Regions from separate parts of the Bacillus sp. 01N45 genome, predicted to be linked through region 1. Evidence: predicted binding sites of a transcription regulator. Region 1 holds the regulator's gene; the other holds the start of a gene.
What was found. The regulator Rex, encoded in region 1, represses fermentation and respiration genes when NADH is low (regulators of the CRP and FNR family bind a similar motif). The targets are predictions, from matches to a motif close to TTGTGAAATATTTCACAA.

Region 2: a site for Rex is predicted at 2,089-2,106, ahead of AC1DMU_RS24135 (L-lactate dehydrogenase). Genes of this name have one in related genera too.

The regions. Positions count from the first base shown of each region.
Region 1 is NZ_JBFTQW010000027.1:3,287-7,858, reverse strand. It holds gene groL (chaperonin GroEL) at 1-70, opposite strand, end outside; gene groES (co-chaperone GroES) at 109-393, opposite strand; gene AC1DMU_RS29120 (CPBP family intramembrane glutamic endopeptidase) at 795-1,544, shown strand; gene AC1DMU_RS29115 (YdiK family protein) at 1,541-1,732, shown strand; gene AC1DMU_RS29110 (redox-sensing transcriptional repressor Rex) at 1,762-2,391, opposite strand; gene AC1DMU_RS29105 (ABC-F family ATP-binding cassette domain-containing protein) at 2,579-4,513, shown strand.
Region 2 is NZ_JBFTQW010000013.1:939-5,510, reverse strand. It holds gene AC1DMU_RS24140 (S8 family serine peptidase) at 1-855, shown strand, start outside; gene AC1DMU_RS24135 (L-lactate dehydrogenase) at 1,029-1,973, opposite strand; gene AC1DMU_RS24130 (DUF4179 domain-containing protein) at 2,510-3,538, opposite strand; gene AC1DMU_RS24125 (sigma-70 family RNA polymerase sigma factor) at 3,531-4,061, opposite strand; tRNA gene AC1DMU_RS24120 (tRNA-Glu) at 4,273-4,344, opposite strand; tRNA gene AC1DMU_RS24115 (tRNA-Ser) at 4,350-4,440, opposite strand; tRNA gene AC1DMU_RS24110 (tRNA-Asn) at 4,447-4,521, opposite strand; tRNA gene AC1DMU_RS24105 (tRNA-Ile) at 4,529-4,572, opposite strand, start outside.

The sequences.
Region 1 (4,572 bases):
TTGCAAGAGTGTCGACACCGCGAAGCATCGAACGACGTGCTTCTTCACTAAATTTAATATCTTTTGCCATAATAATTGACCCCCTTGAATTTTTTAAGATTTATATAATTAACCGATAACTGCTAAAATGTCACTTTCACGTAAAATCAAGTAGTCAGTACCTTCATATTTTACTTCAGTACCTGCATATTTTGAGAAGATGATAAGATCACCTGCAGCTACCTCTAGAGCAACACGCTCACCATTTTCAAGCACTCGACCAGTACCTACTGCAATAACTTTACCCTCTTGTGGTTTTTCTTTTGCAGTGTCTGGTAATACAATACCACTTGCTGTTTTTTCTTCTGCTTGAACAAGCTCAATTACAACGCGATCACCTAATGGCTTTAGCATGAACAATAACCTCCTCATTTTGTTATGTAAATTTTATTTATTAGCACTCAAGTCACCCGAGTGCTAACACACTTATAATAATAAATAATCTCAATTTCTTTTGCAAGTAAAAAAATCATAATTTTTTCGCAAATTAAGCTATACACTTTTCTATATAGAGTCCCTCTTCTTCTACCTTTACTATATGAATCGTTGTTTCCCCTACTCGTATGTTACAATATGAAAGGACACCCTAAGTTGTTTTCGCTATACACACAACTTTCTCCTGTCTTCTATTATAATTTCAAATAAGGATTTACGAAAAAAACATAATTTAAGCGAGGTTTATATCGTAGGTAGCATACTTACATGTTATCCTACCTTATCTCATACACTAGAGTTAGAAAGGATGGTTAAACCATTTGAAAAAACAATATTGGTGGGTTATCGTTACATACATTTTAATGCAGTTATCATCCATTGTTGGATTACCACTTCTGCTGAAAACTGGACTTTATGATAACAGGGGATTTACTAGAGAAGAGAAATTTCAACTCATAACTGGCCACTGGGCAATCATTAGCTTCTTTATTGCATTATGTATCGTACTTTGGTTACTTAGAACAGATATTCGTGACAGACGTTTAGATACAATGCGCTCTACTGTTCCAGCTACGATTGGTTGGATTTTTATCGGTTTCTTCCTAGCATTTTTCTCACAAAGTATTGCCGGTATGATAGAAATACGTGTATTAGGAATTAAACCTGGATCAGAAAATACAGCAAGACTTATGGATATCGCAAAAACGACACCTTGGTTCCTTATCGTTATCTCTATAATAGGACCTATTTTGGAAGAAATCGTATTTAGAAAAATTTTATTTGGTACACTTTATAAGAAGTTTAACTTCTTTATTGCTGCTATCATTAGTTCTCTTGTATTCGCAGCAATTCATTTTGATTTCACTCACTTATTGGTATACACTTCTATGGGACTCGTATTCGCCTTTTTATATGTAAAAACGAAGCGTATTATCGTCCCTATCGCAGCTCATGTTGCAATGAATACATTAGTTGCAGTTGCTCAAGTTTTAATGAGCAATGAACAAATTCAAGAAATGATTAAAGAAGCTGAAAAAATGCAAGGCTTTATCGGAGGATTTTTAGTATGAGGAACTCACCATTGTTCATGGCTGCATTGTACTTCCTTCTAGGATGTATCTTTACACGCTTCGCCATTACGAACGTAACAGATACAATCTGGAATATGTGGACAATACTATTTGCAGTTATGGCAACAATTGATTTTAATTTGGCACTTCGCCTTATCTTAGTTAAATTCACAAAGAAAAAACAATAATAAAACGCAGAGGTCGCTTCCTCTGCGTTTTATTGTGGATAATTCTTTAAAAAGTAAACAAGTGTTTGTAACTCTACCGCTAAATCAATATGGTGAATTCTTATATTATCTGACACATTTAAGCGCGCTGGTGTGAAATTTAAAATACCATGCACGTTCGTTTCTGCCAATCTATCTGCTACAGATTGTGCTACTGTAGCGGGTACTGTTAATATTGCCACTTGTATATCAGTTGATAAACGTTCTTCTAATTCATCTAAATGATATACAGGAATGCCCCCGATTTCTGTCCCGACTTTCTCTTCACTAACATCAAACGCCATTTCAATTTTTGTATTATTGTTTTTCGTGAAATTATAATGTAAGAAAGCGGTCCCTAAATTACCTACTCCAATAAGTGCTACACGTGTTATATCATCTTGGTCGAGTGTTTCACGGAAAAATGATAATAAATAATTTACGTTATATCCATAACCTTTTTTCCCTAACGCTCCAAAATATGAAAAATCTCTTCGAATCGTTGCGGAATCAACTTTTACCGCTTCACTCAATTCGGCTGATGAAACACGTTGCTTACCAGAAAGAGATAAGTTTTGGATAAATCGATAGTATAGAGGCAATCGTTTGGCAGTGGCCTGTGGAATTTTTTGCTGCTCCATATAACCTCTCCTCTCTTCCTATCTTTATTCATATACTTGAATCAAATACAGAAGTTTAGCACTCATGAATTTCCCTGTATAATAAAGAGAAGAAGTATTCTCTCTTTATTTTAAACTATACACTATTTTTAGTATGATTGAGAAATATAAACATGGCAAAGTTAAGAAATTATTTGAGGTGAAAACATTGATTTTATTACAAGTAAACGCGCTTACGAAATTATACGGTGCCGAAACGATTCTTGCAAACATAAAATTGGAAGTTCAAACGAAAGATCGTATCGCATTAGTCGGACGAAATGGGGCCGGAAAATCTACACTATTAAAAATAATAGCTGGTGAGCTATCTCATGATGGTGGCGAAATTATAAAACCAAAAGATGTCTCAATCGGATATTTAGCTCAAAATACCGGGTTAGAAACGTCTTTAACAATTTGGGATGAAATGTTAACCGTCTTTACACACTTGCAGCAAATGGAGACAAAACTTCGAAGGCTAGAGCAAGAGATGGGAAAAGAAGAAAACTTTTCAAACGAGGCTACATATGAAAGATTATTAGCTGATTATGACCAATTGCAATTAGATTATAAAGATCAAGGTGGATATCAATATGAAGCAGATATTCGCTCGATTTTAAGTGGTCTTGGCTTCCCAGTTGAAACGCACCAGACGACGATTTCTACATTAAGCGGTGGACAAAAAACACGATTAGCTCTTGGTAAATTATTATTAACGAAACCAGACCTACTTATTTTGGACGAGCCTACAAACCATTTAGACATCGAAACATTAACATGGCTTGAACAATATTTACAAGGCTATCCTGGCGCAATACTAATCGTTTCCCATGACCGTTATTTCTTAGATAAACTCGTTACACAAGTATATGAAATTTCGAATAAAGAAAGCAGACGATTTGTTGGTAACTACAGTAAATATTTAGACTTAAAATCAGCATTATACGAGCAAGACATGAAACGTTATGAAAAACAACAAGATGAAATCGCTAAACTTGAGGATTTCGTTCAAAAAAATATAGCGCGCGCATCTACGACAAAACGTGCTCAAAGCCGTCGTAAACAATTAGATAGAATGGAATTATTGACTAGACCATTAGGTGATTCTAAGTCAGCATCCTTCCACTTCGATATCGAAAAACAAAGTGGAAATGATGTTTTACAAGTAAAGGATGCAACTATCGGCTATGATGATGATCCGATTATTGAACATGTAACTATGCGCTTAACTCGCGGGGATAGCGTTGCTTTAGTTGGTCCAAACGGAATTGGAAAATCCACATTATTAAAATCACTTGTGAATAAGTTACCACTATTAAATGGTGATGTTTCTTTCGGATCCAATGTATCTGTTGGTTATTATGATCAAGAACAAGCAAACTTAACATCTTCTAAGCGAGTTTTAAATGAGTTATGGGATGAATATCCATTGCAGCCCGAAAAAGAAATTCGCACGATATTAGGTAACTTCTTATTCACAGGGGATGATGTACTAAAACCAGTATCTTCTCTTAGTGGTGGACAAAAAGCTCGATTAGCTCTTGCAAAACTTATGATGCAAAAATCAAATTTATTAATTCTCGATGAACCTACGAACCATCTTGATTTAAATAGTAAAGAAATTTTGGAGAATGCTTTAATTGATTATCCAGGCACCCTTCTATTTGTTTCACATGACCGCTACTTTATTAATCGTGTAACGACGACCGTTGTTGAGTTGTCAACAGAAGGTGCACAAGAGTATTTAGGCGATTACGATTACTATGTGGAGAAGAAAAATGAAATGATTGAACGTGCAGCATTTGAACAACAAGAACAGCAAGAAAACCAAGCACCTGTTCAAAAAACTGTAGCGCAAGAAAAATTAAATTATCTCGAAGAAAAAGAGCGTAAACAATTAGAACGTCAACGCACTCGAAAAATTGAGGAACTAGAACAAAATATTGTAGAATTTGAAGAAGAAATTGCTACGTTAGAAGATCAACTTTGCTTACCAGAAATATACGCAGATTATGAAAAGGCTAGTGAAATTACAACGAAAAAGCAAATACTACAAGAGCAACTTGATGCTTGTATGGCAGAATGGGAAGAATTACATTTATAAGAGTATGAATAAGAAGGATGTCTCATAAGTCGGGATTTTTGACTATGCGACATCCTTTT
Region 2 (4,572 bases), on a different contig from region 1:
GAAAAACTCCTTTCTGAAAAAGGGGTAACCGCAAAAGTAAATGAGCCGAAACTAGAAGAAGGTTCTGTTACAGTAGGCGGAGCTATCGATGATAAAAACTTCGCCGGATTAGATGGTGACTTCCCGTTCATTGATGTAACTTTCAAGGTAGAAAATGATGAGTTTTATGAAGCAAATGCTCAATTAGATTTACCGGTGTTCGTTTACTGGAAACAAGGTGAATCAGAGCCAAGCAGAATGCGTGTGCTTCAAGATCAAACATTCTCAGTTATGTCTTTAAACTCAAAAGTAGAAGGAAATATTAAACCTGGTGCATTCTTAAATGAACGTGGATATTTAGATGAGAAATTTGATTATACAAAGCTTGGTGTAAAAGTATATGCAACAGATTCTTACCGTCATAAGTTTGAAGGCTCACTTGATAAATACGGTTACTTCAAATTGAATGGACTTCCTGTTAATAAACGTGATTATAACTTATACGTGGAGGTTCCAGGACATTTAACAAGCCGACTAACTACAAAACTAGGTACTGAAAAAGATGGTAAACTACTTGGTCAATATTATTATGCACGACCTGACGAAAACCTTGCTGGCGATGTAAATGCTGATAAAGTAATTGATATGAAAGATGCTGAAATTATCGCTAGCAACTATGGTAAAAAAGGACTATCTGTGAAAGACGGCGACCTTAACAAAGATGGCATTGTCGACGAAAAAGATATTCGTTTCGTTGAAAAGAACTTCTTGAAAAAAGGACCAGATGCATCTAAATCACAAATACCTGTTGAAAAATCAAAAAGCGGTACACTGGCAGATATTTTAAAGAAATTAGGATTAACACCTAAAAAATAATAATAAAGAGCACTCTATATAAAGTAGAGTGCTCTTTTCTATAAACGACCCTTATCCAGCAAAAGGGGTATATTGGGGATATACAAGGGAAACCGGAAAAGGAATTTATATTAAATTATATAAAAACTCAGAGGTAGGAAGCAGTTTCCCGCCTCTGAATTATTTAGCAATTATTATAGTACTGGTGCCATTGTTTCTTTTAATACTTTTACAGAATGAGCGAATTTCGCTTTTTCTTCTTCATTTAGCTCAAGTTCTACGATTTCACGTACACCTTCGCGGTTAATAACAGCTGGAACACCTACGAAAGCATCTTTCTCACCATATTGTCCTTCAAGGTATGCAGATACAGTTAATACGCTGTTCTCGTTGCTTAAGATTGCTTTAGTTACACGAAGTAGTGACATACCGATTCCGTAGTAAGTTGCACCTTTACGCTCGATGATATGGTAAGCTGCATCGCGTACATTTTCGAAGATTTTATCTAAGTCTTCTTGTTTGTACTGTTCGTTGTTAGCTAAGATTGTTTCTAGTTTTTGTACACCGATAGTAGCGTGGCTCCATACTGGAAGTTCAGTGTCACCGTGTTCACCAACGATGTAAGCATGAACGTTACGTGGATCTACATCTAAGTAGTCACCTAACATGTAACGGAAACGAGCAGAGTCTAAAGTAGTACCAGAACCGATTACGCGCTCTTTTGGTAAACCAGATTCTTTCCAAGTTACGTAAGTTAAAATATCAACTGGGTTAGTTGCGATTAAGAAGATTCCATCGAACCCGCTATCCATAATGCCGCGAACGATTTGTTTAAAGATCTTTGTATTTTTCTCAACTAAGTCTAAACGAGTTTCACCTGGCTTTTGTGGTAATCCAGCAGTGATAACAACTAGATCTGCATCTTTACAATCTGCATAGCTACCGCTCCAAACTTTTGTTGGTGATGGAGAGAATGGTACCGCATGGCTTAAGTCCATTGCTTCCCCTTCTGCTTTTGCTTCATTAACATCTACTAATACGAATTCTTCAGCTACACCTTGGTTGATCATTGAGTAAGCGTAACTACAACCTACAGCTCCTGTTCCTACTAATACTACACGATTGATACCTTTTTTCATGGTAATTTCCCCTCTCTATTGTTCACATATATTTTTTATGATTGTTTAAGTAATTAATTAAAATACTAATTTAATGTTGTTTAACTTCTTTACATTCATATTGTAGCACGTATTATTGTGAATTACTTCACAAATTATGGCCTATTTGTGAACTTTTTCACATAGAGTGTAAAGTTGATGGAATAGGTGTGGAATCCATCTCAATGGAGACGTTTTCTTTAGATTGTGAAAGGGATTTTCTTATGTTTTTGTCGGTAAGTGAAATTATATCAGCGATTTTTTAAATATATGGACCGTAACTCCAAATATATCAGCGATTTTTGCAATATATCGACTTACCGACAAAAACCGACAATGATAACAGCATAACAAACGCCATCCTTTCTGTATATTTCTACAAAAAGAATAGCGTCTTTTGATTATATGGATACAAATTTATCTTAGCTGGACAGCGATGTTTTTTCCATACACGTCAAATTAACATACCGTCACTTATTAACAGTCAATAAACATGTGAACCTAGCAAAGCTCTTTAATTATTGTAGCAACACAGTCGTTTTTAAATCTTCAGCACCTCCATTTTTTAATGTATCATTTAGATCACTAAGATACGTAGGTTCAATTGTTAAGGATTTTGGAGGATTATCCATTGGTGGAAGAGCTAAAACAATATGGTGTCCGTATAGTCCCGTGCTACCAACTTGCAAGCTGACTCCTTCGTAGATTTTTCCTTTATCATCAGTTACGGTATAATCAAGTGCTGGCCAGCTATCATTAGCTTCCATTTCTTTTGGATAATCAAAGGTCAAATCAATCCTCGTTGAAAGTGAAGAAAAGGTTACTTGATTTACTGTTAATGCATATAAATTATCTTTCGTTGATGTTTTTATATTAGGAGTGAATTTATGAATCTCACCTTCAACTTTTGTAAGAGGAAATGCTACGTTCCATATTCCTGTTTGTTCAAATAAATCTTTCCCATGGACGGAAACATCAATTTTATCACCAAATTCACCGTAATTAGCCAGAGTAAATTCATGCTGCTCAATAATGGTGTTTTGTCCTTTTGACTTCTGTGAAGTAGAACCAATTGCAGCTCTGACTTCTTTCCCATTAATGGTTATATAACTAAATCCAGCTTTCTCTTCATTACTTTTGGAAATAGGATTCTCTCCTTTGTATTCCACCGTGACCACTAAACGTCCACCATCGTAAACAGCTTCTTTCACATTCATCGTTAAACCACTATGACTATCTCGTCTCTCAATTGATGTGGCAAGCTCATCCTTTTCAATTTTATCAGAAGCAATATCATTAAATTGTGCATAAATGGAGCCTATAACTGGAACACCCGATAATGTCTTTGCCATGGTAGGAGAAATGAATCCAAAACCTAAGAGAGAAACACATATTCCACAAGCAATAAGACTAGAATACTTAATTGTTTTTTTTCTACGGTACTGATTTTTCTTAGCTTGAAGCATGGCTGTTTTTTCTCTTTGAATTAACCGATCTTCTGGTATAGGAATATCATTGATATGGTGATTAATTTCTTCTTTATTCATAACTATATCCCTCCTTTAAAATGGGGCGTAAGGCTTGCTTTGCTCGATGTAATTGAGATTTTACCGTTCCTTCTGGAGAATTAAGAACCTCAGCAATTTCCTTAATAGATAAATCGTGATAATACCTTAATAAAATAATGGTTTTGTAAGTAGGATCTAAGAAATTAAATGCCTCGGTTAAATCCAGCGATTGCTCTAATTTATTCATGCTCTCTTCTGTACATAAATTAGATAACATTTCATCATTCGCAACAAATTGTCTAGAGGACTTTCTTACAAAATCAATGGATTTAAAAACAAGAATTTTAGTAATCCAACTTTGAAATTTCTCCGGCTTTTTTAATTTTCTCAATGAAAGATATGCTTCATAAATTGTTTCTTGGTATATATCCAGTGCATCTTGTTCATTTCTTACATAAGAATAGGCTGTTCGATATAGCTTTGGGCGAACAAAAGTAATAAGTTGTTCAAATGCTTGATCATTTCCTCTTGTTGCTTGGTTTACTAGATAGGCTATGTCCATTTTTATTTCTTCCTCCCTTTACTAATATAGTCGAATGAGAGAATAAAAAGGTTGCAAAAATAAATGCATATATATAAATCTCCTACAACTTATTGCAATAATTACTATCAAGCATTAAAGACACAAAAAACCCATAAAAAAAAGCAGACTATCCAAAGTCCGCTTTTACACAACAAAAAAGAGATAGCAGATTATGCTATCTCTTTTAGTATGACCCGTACGGGATTCGAACCCGTGTTACCGCCGTGAAAGGGCGGTGTCTTAACCACTTGACCAACGGGCCAATTCTGGCAGAGAAGAAGGGATTCGAACCCTCGCACCGCGTTCGCGATCTACTCCCTTAGCAGGGGAGCCCCTTGAGCCACTTGGGTACTTCTCTATAATATGGCTCCGCAGGTAGGACTCGAACCTACGACCGATCGGTTAACAGCCGATAGCTCTACCACTGAGCTACTGCGGAATAATTATGGTGGGCCTAAATGGACTCGAACCATCGACCTCACGCTTATCA